One region of the Marinifilum sp. genome, then DNA from elsewhere that is predicted to be linked to it. Evidence: riboswitches for the same ligand, from Rfam matches in the RefSeq annotation. Region 1 holds a riboswitch; the other holds the start of a gene.

Region 1 (8,684 bases):
GAGAGCAAAAAAAGCAAACTTCAAAGAATTCGAAACCCAGTGCTGTTGATACGTCCTTTTATCAGCAAACAAAACTGAAATACGCAAAAGGATTCGAAATCAAGATTCTTGAGAATAATTTAAAGGAGATAATTGTTTGGGATCCATGGAATCCTGGTAAGATTTTTCAGAAATATTATTTAAAAAACAGAGGAGAGGAGGTACCGAATATTCCTACAGACGGATTGTTGGTAGAAGTTCCCGTTAAAAGCATTGCAGCCTTATCAAGTACTCAAATTGGGATTTTAAAGTTTCTGAAAGTGGATGATAAAATTGTTGCCGTTTCTTTGCCTGATAGGATATATGATCAAGATCTCGATAAAAAATCGAAAGAAGGAAAAATTCAAGCTGTTGGTCATGCTGAGACTCTGAATTTTGAAAAGATTGTTGAACTTGATCCTGATTTGGTTATGGTTGCTGGATTTATGAAGATTACGGAAAAAGAAACCAAATTAATGCAAGCTGGATTGCCTGTTGCTTATAATATCGAATGGATGGAATCTTCCCCTTTGGCTCGTGCCGAATGGGCAAAGTTTATTGCTGCCTTTTTTAATAAGGAGGCCGAAGCCAATCAGTATTTCGAGAAAATTGATAAAAACTACAACGATTTAAAAGCTTTGGTTACGAATGCAGAAACTGGACCTAGCATATTGTCTGGCTATAATTTTAAAGGAACTTGGTATATGCCGGGTGGGCAATCGTACATGGCACAATTGTTACGCGATGGTAAAGCTGATTATTATTGGTTTTCTGACAGTAGCAGAGGTAGTATGCCTTTAAGTTTTGAGACAGTGTTTGACAAGCAACATGACGCAGATATATGGTTTGGGCCGGGACAATGTAGAACAATGGAAGACCTTTCTGGTTTGGATAAAAGATATAGCTTGTTTAAACCCTTTAAAACCAAACAAGTTTATTGCTATACCAAAAGGATGAAGGAGAGTGGGGCAAATGATTGGTATGAATCTGGAGTGATGCAACCTGACATTGTATTTAAGGATGTGATAAAGATTTTACATCCTGAATTGTTGCCTAATTACGAATTGCATTTTTTCCAAAAATTGAAGTAAGATATGATTTCGCAAAAAGGGAAACTTGTATCGATATTATTTGGCGCATTGTGCCTTCTTATCATTGGACTTTTACTTTTGGATTTGATTTTTGGTTCGGTGAATATTCCTTTCGAAAAAGTATTTGCCATTTTAGCAGGTGGAGATGTTAAAAATTCCTGGAACTACATTGTAATTAACTTTAGATTACCGAAAGCATTAACAGCGATTTTTGTTGGTGCCGGACTGTCGGTAACGGGTTTAATGATGCAAACCTTGTTTCGAAATCCATTAGCCGGACCTTTTGTATTGGGAATTAGCTCTGGTGCAAGTTTGGGAGTTGCTCTTATGGTAATGACTTCGGCTATTGTACCTGCCTTTTTTGGTGTTGTTTCAGGATTCCTTGGAAGTTGGGCTCTTGTAGTTGCTGCAGTAGCAGGTGCATCCTTGGTGTTTTTATTGGTAGCACTTGCTTCAATTCGTATATCAGATAGTGTATCCCTTTTAATTATTGGTATCATGTTTGGCAGTATTACAGGTGCAATAGTTAATATACTGCAATATTTTAGCGATCCTGAGCAAATACAAAGTTTCATTGTATGGACATTTGGATCGTTGGCCGGAGTAGGTTGGACAGAAATGAAAGTAATGGGGCCAATTGTGTTTGCAGGCTTAATTTTGGCTTTTTTTCTGATAAAACCAATGGATGCCTTACTACTAGGAGAGAATTATGCTCGCGGCGTGGGAATATCAGTAAGAAAGGTAAGAATAGCCGTAATTATAAGTACAGCGCTTATTGCTGGTACTTTAACTGCATTTACAGGTCCAATTGCTTTTATTGGAGTTGCGATTCCTCATATTGCACGCTCCATTTTTCGAACGGCAAGTCATAAAGTTTTAATGCCGGCAGTAGTTTTGATTGGAGCGGCCATCATGTTAATATGTGATATTTTTTCTCAATTACCAGGCAACCAGAGTACATTACCAATTAACTCGGTAACCGCACTATTTGGAGGACCAGTTGTAATTTGGGTCATTGTTAGAAGTAGAAATGTAAAAGCATCTTTTGGTGGATAGAATAGATATGAAAGAGGTGAATGAAAATCAAAATATTCTGGTAACAAAGGATTTATCCATTGGCTACAAACAGTCAAAGAAGGATGTGCTGTGTTTGCTTTCTGATATCAACCTTACCATACGCAGAGGAGAAATGGTTTGTTTACTTGGGCCAAACGGAGCTGGAAAATCAACCTTAATGCGAACAATTGCCGGTATACAAGCACCATTGGCAGGCAAAACTTTAGTAGAAGGAGTTCCAATTCGTGATCGAAATTTCAAAGAAATTGCACAGCTCTTAAGTATTGTGCTTACCGAGCGTATAAATGTTGGTAACTTAACTGTTTACCATGTGGTTTCCTTGGGAAGACATCCATACACTTCATGGATGGGCAAATTATCGGATGCAGATAACCAGAAAATAAAATGGGCTCTTGAACAAGTAGGATTGCTTCACTATGCCAATCATTTTATCAATCAATTGAGTGATGGTGAGCGGCAACGAGTAATGATTGCCAAGGCCCTGGCGCAGGACACACCATTAATTATGCTTGACGAACCTACTGCTCATCTCGACCTGCCTAACCGGGTAGAAATAATGCGTTTGCTTCATCGTCTTGCCAGAGAAACGAACAAAGCAATTTTACTATCGACCCATGAATTGGATTTGGCATTGCAAGCTGCCGACCTAATTTGGCTGATGGCAAGAAATATGCCTGTAAAAGTTGGTGCTCCCGAGGATTTGGTTTTAAATGGTAGTATCGAAGATACATTTCATAATGATTCTTTTAACTTCGACAGGAAAACAGGAAATTTTATCATGAACTACCAGAAAAAACAGATCATCCAGGTTTTAGGTAATGATGTGATGGGATTCTGGACACAACGTGCGCTCTCACGTGAAGGTTATCAGGTAACCTGCGAAAAAGTGGAAGCTTGTTGTGTAAACTTATTGGATGAAACCATGGAGTGGGAAGTGCATCAGGATGGAAGCATTCTTACTTGCAATAGCATTCAGAAATTACTAGAGCTCATAAAGTCGAATTTCGAAAAAAATGAATAAGTTTTTTTAAACCGAAGTGCTGATTGGTAATGGGTTTTTATTCTAAATTGTCCGCATTTTTAACTACATATGAAGCCTGAGAAATTGTGTAAGAAAACAATTAGGAATTGCGGATCGTAATTGTTTTTTTTCATACATTTGCAGCGCAATTGGTTCCCAGTACCCTTTAGCTTAAGGAGTGGGATGAAAAGGGAATCCGGTTAAAATCCGGAGCTGTTCCCGTAGCTGTAAGCTCGAAAATAAGCTTTTTTTACTGCAATACCACTGACAGGCAACTGCCTGTTGGGAAGGTTAAAAAAAGTCGAGCAAGCCAGAAGACCTGCCAGTTTGCATACAATTTTTCAAAACATTCGGAGAAGGTGTTTGGAAAGCGATAGGATTTTAGTATTTCAAACTGTTGTGATCCCAATATTTTCTTCTTTATCAATTTATAGGATGAAGTGGAATTTAGTTTTTTTGTTGATTTTTTGGGGTTTTGGTGTTCAGGCTCGAACAAATGTTATAGATACGGTACATGTTAATGCCATAGATATTGTTGCACCCAGATTAGATCATTTTTCATCAACCGAGAAAACGATTAAAGTTGACTCTATAGCTTTACAAAGCTATGATGGTAAAGATTTGGCGGGCTTATTACAGAAAGTGGCTTTGGTAAATGTCTCTTCAAATGGTTCTCTAGGTGGTCTGTCAACGATTACCATTCGAGGAAATTCTTCTACCCACACATCAGTAAATTGGAATGGTATTCCCGTTAATTCGCTTACTACAGGTTCGGCAGATTTATCTCTTATAGGAGCTGGTAGTTTTAATAACATCCGAGTGGTTTATGGGGCAAATGCTTCATTGTATGGAAGTGGTACATTAGGAGGTGCCATTGAACTTTCAAATACTCCAACATGGGAGGATCAATCGTCCATTGGCTTAATGAACGAAATAGGTAGCTTTTCGAATTACAGAACAAAACTTCATGGGAAATATTCAAACAAGTGGATATCCTATACTGCCCAGGCATTTTTTCAATATGGTGAAAATGATTTCTCTTATGTGGACAAATATGATTTTGGTTCGCCAACCGAGAGATTAAATAATAACCAAAATCGTGTTTACGGTACAATTCACGACCTGCATATTAAACTGAACAAGCACTATATTGATTTGGGAGCCTGGTATCAGGCCAAGAAAAAAAATATTGCCGGTACAATGGGAATTGGCGAACCCAAAAGCAATCAGCAGCAAAGAGATTCTTCACTAAAGATTTACTTGGGATGGAAAACCTTGCTTGGGAAGTTTAGAATGGAAGCCAAATCGGCTTATCTGTATGATTATTTAAAGTATACGAGCGGATTTTTATCTGAAATTTCATCCGAAAGGGTGTTGAACGATGCTAACATTCGTTACTACTTAACCCGAAAATTAAGTGTAGATGTAAATGCTAAGTATTCTTGGTTAAAAGGAAAGACGAATAATTACGAGAAAGAGGAAAATGAATCAAGGGTAACTGTTGCAGGAAAGTATTCGCCGGATTTTGGAACTTTCATTTTTACTTTTGGAAAAGAATGGAATACTGAGATTAATCCACCGGAAATGTATTCGTTTAGTTCTTTGTGGCATATTGTGCCTCACTTTTTAGATGTTAGGGCAAAGGCTAGTAATCATTTTCGAAGACCAACTTTTAACGAGAGATATTGGGTGCCGGGCGGAAATATCAATATCAAAGCAGAAGAAGGGTGGAATGCTGAGTTTGGATTGGCTTTGTTATCATTGGAAACAAAATACGGTCAATTGAATGCAGATTTAGGACTATATCAATCAAAGAACAAGAATGCAATCTCGTGGCAACCAACCGGATCGTACTGGAGTCCTTTAAATACCGGACAAATGATAAGCAGAGGCTTGGAACTGGAAATAAATCATATGCTAAGAATTGGGAATGACAGGCTTCGTACATCCATAAAATACGCTTATAATGATGCGTATAACAACGATAAAGCCAGTGGTAAATATAAACAAACATTGGCTTATCGACCACACCATATTACAAAGGTTTTGAGCGATTATATTTCCAAAAATTGGAATGCAGGAGTTATAGCTACCTTCCGGTCGCATACAAAAAATTGGCAAGAGCAGAAGGTTGATGGAAACTTTCTCCTTGATGTGAATGGAGGATATCGATTTAAAACCGACTTTGCAAAGTTTAAAATAACTGGAAGAATCGAGAATATTTTAGATAAATCTTATGAGCTGGTTAAGTATTACCCCATGCCAGGTCGAGCATTTTATTTAGGGGTGAATGTAATTTTCTAATACTATTAAAAATGAAAAAATTTTTAAAATTTAGTTTAGGCTTGTTAATTGCAAGTTCTTTATTTGTATCCTGTTCGGATGATGATAATGAAATGCCAAGCCTGTCGGTAAACAATGGTGTTGTTATTGAGAATGGTGCAACTGTTGCAATTACTGCATCAGAATTAAATGTAGTTGATACAGATACTGAAGATATTGATATTGTTTATACAGTAACTGTGGCAACCGAAAATGGTATTATTGCCAATGTAAATGATGTGACAACAGCTATTGATCAATTTACTCAAGCTGATGTGGCAGCATCAAAAATTGTATATGTACACAATGGAAGCCAAACTTTAACGGATGAATTTTCTTTCTCAGTTACTGATGGTGACAATGTATTAACTGGCATCTTTAATATTAGTATTGGAGAGAAACAAATAAGCTTCTTTTATGTGTTGAATGAAGGAAGCTTTGGAGGAACAGGAGCGGTGACTATGATCAATCGAAACGATGAGCTTACCAATAATTATTTTGCTGCGGCAAATGGTATTCCTTTGGGAGAATTGCCACAGTCGATGGCAGTGAATGATGATTATGCTTTTATCGCCGTTACAACAGGAAGCGGTGCTGGTTATGTTGAAGTTGTGACTAAATCTGATTTTACTCATCACGCAACAATTGATGGTTTTTCATATCCACGCGAAATCACTTTGGTAGGAGATAAGGCTTATGTTGCTAACGGTAATGGAGTTACTGGAACTTATCCAAATCAAGTAAAACAAAACAATGAAATTTATGTAATTGATTTGAATACAATGGCTACAACAGGACAAATTTCTGTTGGTGCTGGTCCTGAGAAAATGGTAGTTTCTAATGATAAGTTATATGTTGCCAACAGTGGAGGTTGGTCGAATGATGACAAGACAGTGACTGTTATTGATACTGAAACAGATCAGGTTATTGAAACCATAAGTGTTAAATCCTGTCCTAAGGATATGGTAGTTGATGCCAATGGTGATGTTTGGGTATATTGTGCAGGTGTTACCTCTTATGATGAAAATTGGAATGTTGTTGGTATTGACGATGCTGGAATATCTAAAATAAATACTGCAAATAGTGAAGTTACTTCTTATGGGTTGACTAACCTTTCGACTTCAGGTATTAAAAATATTGCAATCAATAAAGCAAAAGATGTTGTGTATTTTATGTCAGATGCAGTTTATGCAATGAATATTACAGATACAACATTACCTACCAGCAAGTTTATTGATGCTACTTTCTATGGTATAGATGTTAATCCGGTAAGTGATAACTTGTGGTTGTGCGAAGCTGCTGATGCTACAACTGCAGGTACAGTTTATGTGTACGATAATGCAGGAACAGAACAAAAGAGCTTTACAGTTGGATATTTTCCAAACTCAACTATTTTTAGTTACTAAGAAGTATTGACTTTTAAGATTAAATAACGTGAGTTCGAGGTAAAATTCGTTCACAGTTTGATCTGATTTTGAGTAGAAATTTTCTCAAATTTTCGAAGGAATATCGGGATATTTCAAGAAGATTTGAGGAATTTTTAATGCAAATCTATCGCAAATATAACTTTCTGTGGATAGAATTTTACGTGGAACTCACGTTAAATAAATCATAAAAGCTTGACTCATTCCGGGTCAAGCTTTTTTGTTTAAGCGATAGCATTTCTAAATCAAAAGTGTCGATTTGTACGTCTGACTTTGTGCCTCCCTGGTTTTCGAGGCACAGATTGCGTCTGATTTTGTGCCTCCCTGGCTTTCGAGGCACAGATTGCGTCTGATTTTGTGCCTCCCTGGTTTTCGAGGCACAGAATGCGTCTGATTTTGATGCCTCCCTGGTTTTCGAGGCACAGAATGCGTCTGATTTTGTGCCTCCCTGGTTTTCGAGGCACAGAATGCGTCTGATTTTGTGCCTCCCTGGTTTTCGAGGCACAGAATGCGTCTGATTTTGATGCCTCCCTGGTTTTCGAGGCACAGAATGCGTCTGATTTTGTGCCTCCCTGGTTTTCGAGGCACAGAATGCGTCTGATTTTGATGCCTCCCTGGCTTTCGAGGCACAGAATGCGTCTGATTTTGTGCCTCCCTGGCTTTCGAGGCACAGAATGCGTCTGATTTTGTTCCTCCCTGGCTTTCGAGGCACAGAATACAAACCGTTCATGATAAAGGAAATTACAGGGTTTTGGGAAATTCCCTCTTGGCCTGCGAATTGAAAACACAATTAGGAGCCGTATTCTTTGTATCGATTAAATTCAAAATCCCTAAAAAACAATTTAAAACTCACTTCATTATAAAACTGATATCATTCTTCTGTATTGATTTTCTCTTTGCTTTTGCGGTATTCCGATTTTCGGTCTTGTTGATAATTGCTTGCCCATGACTCTACAATTATCTCATCTAAATTGTTAACAACGAATAGGAGAAATCCATATCAATCCTATTCGTTTTAGAATGATTTAAGCTTAGTTCAAACTCTTTCTCAAGATTGGATGGTCATCCTTCTTCTCTAATTTAAATCCCATCTTTTCCATGTATTTCAGCATTTGGGTAGAGTAACAATAAACCGACCTGATATCGTGCTTGCCAAGTGTTTGCTTTAGGCTTTTATACAAGTAATCACCAACTTTAAAGTCTCTGTATTGGGGTAGTGCATAGTCCAAATCGATTCTCAATTCATTTTCTTCCTGACTGCCAATAAAGATCCCGGCAACGGCCATATTTCTTAAAACAAAAATTCCGAGCTGGTTTTCTCCCTTTTCAAAACCGGGATAGAATCCAGCTATGTCATTCTTATAGTATTCCAGAAAATGCATCAGTAATTCATCATTTTCTTTTATCTCGATTACCTTAAAATCTTCTTTTTGGACATACATTTTTCTTAGGTTGTAGATATTTGCACAAACAATCAGAAAGTTCATAATTCCTACAGGCAATGAGCCAATTAAAAATCCGTAGCTTGAAAAAAGAATAGCACCTGCCAAATTGTACCATCGAAGTTTAATAATCGATGTCATACTTAATGATACCAGCACAAGAACTGAGGCTAAGTACCCAATCCATTCTAAAATAGGAATCCCTAAAATGTTAATCTCTAGCATAGTTGTTTGGTTTTATATCAATAATCAAAAAGAATTGAAAGTTATAAGTGCCTATTTTAATAAG
Region 2 (8,684 bases), 500 kb from region 1:
AAACGTGAAATTGTAAAGAGCATTGATGATCCGAAAGGTATTAACCGACACTTTATTAGTGATGACTCTCACTTTATCAATTTTGAAGCCATTGTAAGTACTTCTGACGATCAGACTGCACTAACCCCTGGCAAACTTGTGAAATCGTGGAAAGAAAGCGACAGAAACTATTTCCACTACAAGTCAGAGCATCCAATGATTCATTACTATGCAATTCTTTCGGGAAGATATCAGGTGAAAACCGATAAGTGGAAAGATGAAAATGGCAAAACGGTTGATTTGAGCATCTATTATCACAAAGGGCACGAGTACAATCTGGACAACATGATGAATGGCGTAAAAGTATCACTAAATACCTATACAAAGTACTATTCGCCTTACCAGTTCGATCAGCTTCGTATTGTCGAGTTTCCGCGATATTCAAGTTACGCCCAGTCATTCCCAAATATGATTCCGTTTTCTGAAGGCATTGGTTTCATCGCCGACCTGCGAGATCTGAACAAGGAAGGTGTTAGCGATGATAAAAAGATTATGGATTACCCCTTCTTTGTAACAGCGCACGAAATGGCACATCAATGGTGGGCACACCAGGTAGCTGCAGCTGATGTGGAAGGATCTCAAATGCTGATGGAATCCATCACTCAATACAGTGCTCTGCAATGTATGGAAACCTACTTCGACCAGAAACGCATGAATAAATTCTTTAAGAATGAGATGTTCAAGTATGTGAGCTCAAGAAAAAATGAATCTCGTGGTGAACGTCCATTGGCAAAGGTAGCTCCATATCAACAGAGTACCTTCTACCAGAAAGGAGCTTTGGCAATGAACGCTTTGGGTAACTATTTGGGCAAGGATAAATTCATGAATATTTTAAGTGGATTCCTTAAAGAATACGCTTTCAAAGGAGCTCCGTATCCAACCACCACTGATCTGATTGAAAGAATTAAATCGGAAACACCAGATAGCCTGCAATACTTTGTGGAAGATGTTCTGGAGAAAATCACCATGTACAAAACTAAGGTTGATTCGGTAACTTATACCCGTAACAAGGATTTTACTTACACGGTTGATGCAGTGATTGATGTGAAGAAATACTATTTGGATGCCAAAGGCGATGAGACAGAAACCCCATGCAATGATTACATTGAAATAGCAGCTTTCAACTCAAAAAAGAAGGAGCTATATAATGAAAAGATGAAATTACAATCAGGAAAAAACAAGCTGCAGTTTACGGTAAAGCGCAAGCCGAGTACCTTAATGGTTGATCCGGGCTATATGCTTGTAACCAAAGATTGGATGCGTATGCCTACAGAGATTATCAAGAAAAAGAAAGTTTAATAATCAAGCCCGTCAGTGGTTTTATCCCTGACGGTGCTTACTCTGACTTTTCAAAATCGTTTAGGGTATAAACCCACTAACCGGAATTTTTAAAGAATTAACAATAACAGCTCTGGCATGTTTGAGATGCTTTCACTTTCATCCGAAAATCTGAATTTTAAAAAGACCCGGGAATCTCATATTATTGTTTCGAATCAAAAACTAAAATATTTATGGGACTCTTTCAGGCGAAACAATAAGACCAACAAACCAATACCATATTAAATTCTTGACTTCGTACCCAATTGGATATTTTATAATTGCACCAATACTTATAAAAGAGATAAAGACTGTCATAAATTTAAGACTTACGATCAATTCGTAGCACTAACCAACAGTCAGCTGTAAAAGGTGTTAAAAAACCGACACTGTGTCTGAAACAATCGAAGAACTCGATATTCCCAAGGCTAAAGATGAGCATATCTTCAGAAATGAAAAGCTTATCAATTCAGACTTTTTAGCATCACCAAGCGAGTTATCAATGTTATTTCTTGTCCTTTTTACCTTAAAACTTAAGCTTGCAAGCTTAAAACATGAGCTTTGTACATTTCTACCTAAGCTTTAAACCTTAAAACCTGAGCTGTGAACGTTTTGACCTGAGCTGTGAACGTTAAAACCCAAGCTTTGACCATTTCTACCTGAGCTGTGAACGTTAAAAGCTCAACTTTTTATGAAATACCATGCTTTTTTAAGGCAAAAGGACTACAAAAAACATCAATACTTAAGCTTTTAAGGTAAGAACCTCACCTTTTTACCTTACAGGCTCTCTTTTTAATGTTAAAAGCTCAGGTTTTAAGGTTTAATGCATAGATATTAAGATTGCAAACTCAGTTTTTTGCATTAAAAGTTGAACTTTTTATGCGAATCAACTCGCAATCACCCTATATTTTCTTCTTCTTTGAATTAAGGTTTCACGACAAATAATGTATGTTTATTCATAAAACGAGCATGATTAAAAAAGCTATCCGGAATAGCAATCCCTGGATCTCCATTTACAATTTCCATCTAAAGAATACCAGTCATTGTTAATTTCTTTTTAATAACTCCTTTCCAAAGTAGTCTAATCTTTTCTGATAAAATAATACCTTTAAGTCTGAATTTGATGCAAGGGAATACTGTGCAATTCAGTAACTGTACCCGCAGCCGTAATCTGTTGAAATGTTTTGATTCTTCGGTGTCACTGACAAGCAACTGCCTGTTGGGAAGGCAAATCAAAATACAGTAAGTCGGAAGACCTATCAAATTCAATCTAATTCGTAGCTTTCGGGAATAAGAGCTTAAGAAGACATATTGACATTCTTATATTTTATCCTTTTTGCTACCATTAATTGAATATTAATTAAAAATGAAAATTAATGGAACAAATACACGTTATTAAGCGTGATGGAACACGTGCGCCCATAGATCTTGCAATGATACATGAAGCAGTTGAGTGGGCATGCAATGGATACGATGATGTATCTGTTTCTGATATTGAGATTAATTCCAAACTTCAATTTTTTGAAGGAATTACAACTTCAGAAATTCAAAAAGTTATGATCCGCTCAGCAGCAGATCTTATCTCACACGAAAAACCAAACTATCAGTACGTAGCTGCTCGTTTGTTACTAATGGACTTGCGGAAACAGGTGTATAAGCAAGCAGAGCCCATTCCTTTCGAATATCTTGTAAGAAACAATATCTACAAAGGAATTTATGACAAGGTATTGCTTGAAAAGTACAGCCCCCAGGAATTGGTATTTTTTAGCAAGCAAATTAATTACGATCGCGACTTCAAGTTTACCTTTGCCGGCTTAAGCCAAATGGTCGACAAATATTTGCTGCAAGACCGAATTAGTGGGGAACTGCATGAAACACCACAGGAATCCTTCATGCTCATCAGTATGTTCATGTTTATGAACTATGATTCGGAAAATCGCAAAAAATATGTTGTTCGATTATACGAAGCATTGTCGCAGTTTAAGATTAGTCTGCCAACTCCTATTATGGCCGGGGTAAGAACTCCTTTGCGACAGTTTAGTTCTTGCTGCTTAATTGATGTGGGTGATTCTATCCCATCTATCATGAATTCGAATACCGCAGTGGGTTACTACACTGCCCAGCGTGCAGGAATAGGTTTAAACTTTGGTAGGATAAGAGGAATTGATGCGCAAATAAGAGGTGGTGAAGTGGTACACACGGGTTTGGTACCATTTTTAAAAATGTTCGAAGCCACCACCAAAAGCTTTACTCAAAATTCAATTCGCGGAGGTGGTTCTACTTCTGCCCTTCCTTTTTTTCATTGGGAAATTGAAACCTTTATCCAATTGAAAAACAACAAAGGGAATGATGAAAATCGCGTGAGACGCATGGACTATTCGGTTGCGCTTAACAAACTGTTTCGAGACAGAATTAAAAGAAACGAAAACATCAGTCTTTTTTCAAGCGAAGAAACACAGGAACTTTACGAACTTTTTTACAGTTCTGATTATGAGCGTTTCGAAGAAATGTATCTGAGATATGAGAAGGATCATACCATACGCCGAAAATCAATAAATGCGCGTGAACTGTATTTAGCCATCCTGAAAGAACGTTACGAAACAGGGCGTATTTACATTTTAAATGCAGACCATGTAAACAAGCACTCTTCTTTTAAAGACAGTATTTACATGAGTAATCTGTGTCAGGAAATTACTCTGCCAACATCACCTTTAACGGATATCAATAAAGCTGATGGTGAAATTGCCATGTGCATATTGAGCAATATCAATTTGGGTAAACTAGACAATATTCAGGAGTTGGATGAGCTAACAGAGCTGTTGGTACGATTTTTAGATGAGCTAATCGATTATCAGGAATATCCGGTACCAACAGCCGAAAAATCTACCAAGAATAGAAGAAGTTTAGGCATTGGTGTATCGGATGTGTTTAACTTTCTTGCGAAAAACAGCTTAAATTTCGATGAAGAGGACGGAAGAATCGTAATTCATCAATATATGGAACGTTTTCAGTATGGTTTGATTAAAGCCTCAGCCAATCTTGCCAAAGAAAAAGGAGCTTGTAAATATTTTAACCGAACCAAGTATTCCGATTCTATCTTCCCAATTGATACTTACGAAAAAAATGTAGATGACATTGTTCCAAACGAACTGATCTGCGATTGGGATGCTCTTAAAAAATTGGTGAAACAATATGGCTTGCGCAACTCCGCTTTAAGTGCGATTCCTCCTGCTGCTTCAAGCTCAATAGTTTCGAACTCTACTCCCGGGCTTGATCCGGTTAGGAAATTGTTGATTGCAAAAATGAGTAAATATGGTCCTTTAAAACAATTGGTTCCCGGATTTGAACACTACAAGGAAAATTATCCCCTTGCCTGGGATATCAACAATGAGGAATATCTAAAATTTGTGGCCATTTTTCAAAAGTTTCTCGATCAGAGTATCAGTACAAATGTTTATTACGACATCTCGAAATACGAGAGCAGTAAAGTTCCGGTACGCGATTTAATTCGACACGAAAGCATTGCTTACAAGTATGGTTTAAAAACGCTGTACTATCTAAATAGTAATGATAATTCGGGCGAAAGCTCTCAGGAATTGGCGCAAGCCAATAATACAAATACAGCTGCCAGCTCTAAGAGTTCAAAGCCTGAATTAGACAATGAAGTTCTTGAATGTGAAGGTGGCGCCTGTTCTGTTTAATCAATTAAAAAACATATTGTAATGACTAATAAACCAAGTTTATACAACGACAATAAAATTGATTTTCTTACCGAAAAAATGTTTTTTGGACAGGGAAAAAATGTTCAGCGATACGATATTCAGAAGTATCCTTTCTACGAAAACTTATCGCAAAGAATGTTGAGTTTCTTTTGGCGTCCCGAGGAAATATCTCTAATTAAAGATATCAACGATTTTAACACCCTTTCGGAGCAAGAAAAATTTATTTTTACTGAGAATTTAAAATACCAGATTCTGCTTGATAGTGTGCAGGGACGTTCACCTTTTTTAACCTTTGGGCAAGTGGTAACACTACCCGAAGTAGAAGAAGCTATTATCATTTGGGATTTTTTCGAAACCATCCATTCCATGAGCTATTCTTACATCATTAAGAATGTTTATACCAGTCCTGAAAAGATATTCGATGACATCATGACCAACGAGATGATTGTTGAACGTGCCGGTTCGGTGACCGACCATTATAACGATTTCTATCATTATTTAATTAAATATCAGGCTCAACAATTGGGAATGACCGATAAGAATACAATTGAATTAGAAGACCTTAAGAAGAAGCTTTATTTGGCTTTGGTTTCGGTTAATATTCTTGAAGGAGTACGCTTTTATGTTTCTTTTGCCTGTTCCTTTGCTTTTGCTGAAAACAAAAAAATGGAAGGGAATGCAAAAATTATCAAGTTTATTGCCCGCGATGAAAATGAACATTTGGCCATTACTCAAAAAATGATTCGAGATTTGCGAAGCAATGAAGAAGAAGGCTTTGCTGAAATTATTGAAGGTTTGGATGATGAAGTATATGCCATGTATAAAGATGCTGCTGAGCAAGAAATGCGCTGGGCAGAATATCTATTCGAGAAAGGTTCAATTATCGGATTAAATGACAAACTTCTGATTAAATACATGAAACACATGACCGATAAAAGGCTAAAGGGAATTGGTCTAAAACCAATTTACAATGAAAAGAACAATCCGCTTTCCTGGATGGATCATTGGCTTCGAAATGATGCCGTAGAGGTATTGCCTCAGGAAACCGAAATCAGTTCCTATGTGGTAGGTGGAATTGATATGGATGTAAATGATGACGATTTTAATGTTTAGGGGATCATTTTAATACACCGCTATAAAGCTGGTATAACAAAAGAGACTTCGTGGTATCAACCGGAAGTCTCTTTTTTCTATTTTATCTGCAAGTTCAATTAAAGATATTCGCCACAATCAGTGAAAACGGTGACAATATTTTTAATTGAAATCAGCTTACAAGCCAAAGAAATAAGCAAACACCTTGCGAACGTAAGCATTATCTTCTACTCCACCCGTTTCGCGAACCGAGTGCATGCCAAACATCGGATTTCCAATATCCACTGTACGGATATCAACCTGCCCTGTTGACACATTCCCTAAAGTGCTGCCTCCAACCAAATCGGAACGGTTCACAAACTTTTGGTAAGGAACATCAGCATTCTTGCATAGTGTTTCGAATACAGTTCCCGAATCACCATCGGTAGTATATTTTTGATTGGCATGGATCTTAATTACCGGACCTTTATTGATGAACGGACGATTGGTAGGATCGTGCTTCTCGCCAATATTTGGGTGAACGGCATGAGCCATATCTGCCGAAATCATAAATGAGCTGTAAATGGCACGGTGCAAAGATTCCATATCCTTACCCAATTTAAAAACAATGCGTTGAAGAATGTGACGCAATACCGGGGAACCCGCTCCCTGCTTGCTTACACTGCCTACTTCTTCGTTATCGAATATGGCAAGCATTTGTGTCTTTTTAGAGTTACCAACCGATAAAAGTGCTTTTAAACCTGCATGAGCCATGGCCAAATCATCCAATCGCGATGACGAAATAAACTCATCGTTTAAACCAAAAATCGATCCTTTCTCAAGCTCGAACAAGTTCACATCAAAATCGATAATGGATTCTGCATCAATTTTCAATTCGTTGGCGATTAATTTCACCAAACAATTGTCTTTCTCCATTTCTTCGGTAATCATAGAAAGCAATGGAAGCATATCCTTCTGCTTGTTTAATGCCACACCCTCGTTTACTGCACGGTTCAGGTGAATTGCCAAATTAGGAATCACCATTAAAGGGCGGTCGATTTTTACATACAAATGCTCTGGCTGCAAAGGATCGTTCGATTGCACTGATACACGCCCTGCAATGGAAAGAGGACGATCCATCCAGGTATTTAAGATCGGGCCACCATAAACTTCTGTATTTAACTTGATGTAGTTTCCTTCGACTTCGATTTCAGGATTTGGCTTAATTTTAAATCCTGGTGCATCAGAGTGGGCACATATCATTTGAAATCCTTCTTCTTCAATCTCACCTGTTCCAAGCTGAAAAGCGAAAATGGCAGAACCATTTTTAGTTGTAAAGTATTTTCCTCCCTTTTCAACTGTCCATTCATCACGAAGATCCAATTCCTGATATCCCGCCTCATTTAATTCTTTACGGATATTATTTACTGCATGATAGGTACTTGGACTGCCATGTATAAAATCAATTAGTTCTTGTGCTTGTTGTTTGGTGTTACTCATAGTATGTGTTTTAATATTGTCTATAAAATTTGAATTTCAAATCTACGTTATTTCTTAGAATTAATAATGAGTTATTCGATTGGAATGAGCCTTTCTCAGAAAAGTAATATTAGAGCCTAAAATACTTAAAGTGATTAACACTTTTAACTGCAGGCAGTTTTCACTTCAGGCAGTTTATACACTTTAACTACTTAATCTGCTCATAATTTTCTCCTAAATATTATATTTGCTCTTATCTGATTACCCTAATAAAAACCAAGTATGACAAACGATCCGATACTGGAACTCTACAATCATCAATTTGCAATTATTTCATTAGAAACCACCGGTATTTCTCCTCTGCAAGGTGATCATCTGGTTGAACTCTCGATTCAAACCGTTAACTGGAATGGAGAATTATTAGACAGTTATGTAACGCTTGTGCACCCGGGAAAAGATATCGAAGGCTTCCAAATTCATGGGATTACCGACGAAATGGTAAAAAACGCCCCTTCTGCTAAAGATATTGTGCCAGACATTCTTTCTCGTCTGAATGGGAAAACCCTGGTTGCTCATGATCTGGATTTTGCAGTTCGATTCTTAGAACCCATTTTAAATGGCAGTATGCCGAAGTTAAAAGGGATCTGCACACTAAAATTGTTTAATTTGGTTGCACCCAAATCGGGCTTGCGTCGTTTGGAACAGTTGTGTTCCTATTACGATATCGATTTTTCGGTGCGTCATAGTGCCAAATCTGATTCTCTGGCCACAGCAAAATTATTCTCAATTCTAAAAAATTTATATGCGCAGGAATTTGAATTGGAAAAGTTTGTAGAGAACTTTTTGCATGTTACTGATATTAAAGATTGTCCGAAAGAGCGCAACATTTTTATGAAGCGCAACGAAGCAAAGAACATCGCTAACATTCAGAAAACAAAGCTTTACGATCTGCTGAACAGATTAACCTCAAGTGCCGGCGATTCGGTTCCTGTTCGACAGTATTTAAATGTATTGGATCGTGCTTTGGCAGATCGTATTTTGGAAGAAAAAGAGATC

What was found. A riboswitch is a leader RNA that binds a small molecule or an ion and turns the genes downstream of it on or off. The one in region 1 is predicted to bind cobalamin.
Region 2: linked by a shared signal. The riboswitch ahead of nrdA (class 1a ribonucleoside-diphosphate reductase subunit alpha) and the one ahead of ACO05S_RS02030 (TonB-dependent receptor) in region 1 are both predicted to bind cobalamin.

What each region holds. Positions count from the first base shown of each region.
Region 1 covers NZ_OZ246019.1:515,555-524,238, reverse strand. Annotated here, with positions in the region: gene ACO05S_RS02045 (ABC transporter substrate-binding protein) at 1-1,109, shown strand, start outside; gene ACO05S_RS02040 (iron chelate uptake ABC transporter family permease subunit) at 1,113-2,165, shown strand; gene ACO05S_RS02035 (ABC transporter ATP-binding protein) at 2,158-3,207, shown strand; cobalamin riboswitch at 3,341-3,548, shown strand; gene ACO05S_RS02030 (TonB-dependent receptor) at 3,643-5,511, shown strand; gene ACO05S_RS02025 (cadherin-like domain-containing protein) at 5,523-6,935, shown strand; gene ACO05S_RS02020 (hypothetical protein) at 7,985-8,620, opposite strand.
Region 2 covers NZ_OZ246019.1:17,814-26,497, forward strand. Annotated here, with positions in the region: gene ACO05S_RS00075 (ABC transporter permease/M1 family aminopeptidase) at 1-1,338, shown strand, start outside; partial or broken gene ACO05S_RS00080 (DUF4372 domain-containing protein) at 1,603-1,722, shown strand; gene ACO05S_RS00085 (hypothetical protein) at 1,748-1,942, shown strand; cobalamin riboswitch at 2,461-2,634, shown strand; gene nrdA (class 1a ribonucleoside-diphosphate reductase subunit alpha) at 2,733-5,057, shown strand; gene nrdB (class Ia ribonucleoside-diphosphate reductase subunit beta) at 5,079-6,191, shown strand; gene ACO05S_RS00100 (M18 family aminopeptidase) at 6,348-7,649, opposite strand; gene ACO05S_RS00105 (exonuclease domain-containing protein) at 7,911-8,684, shown strand, end outside.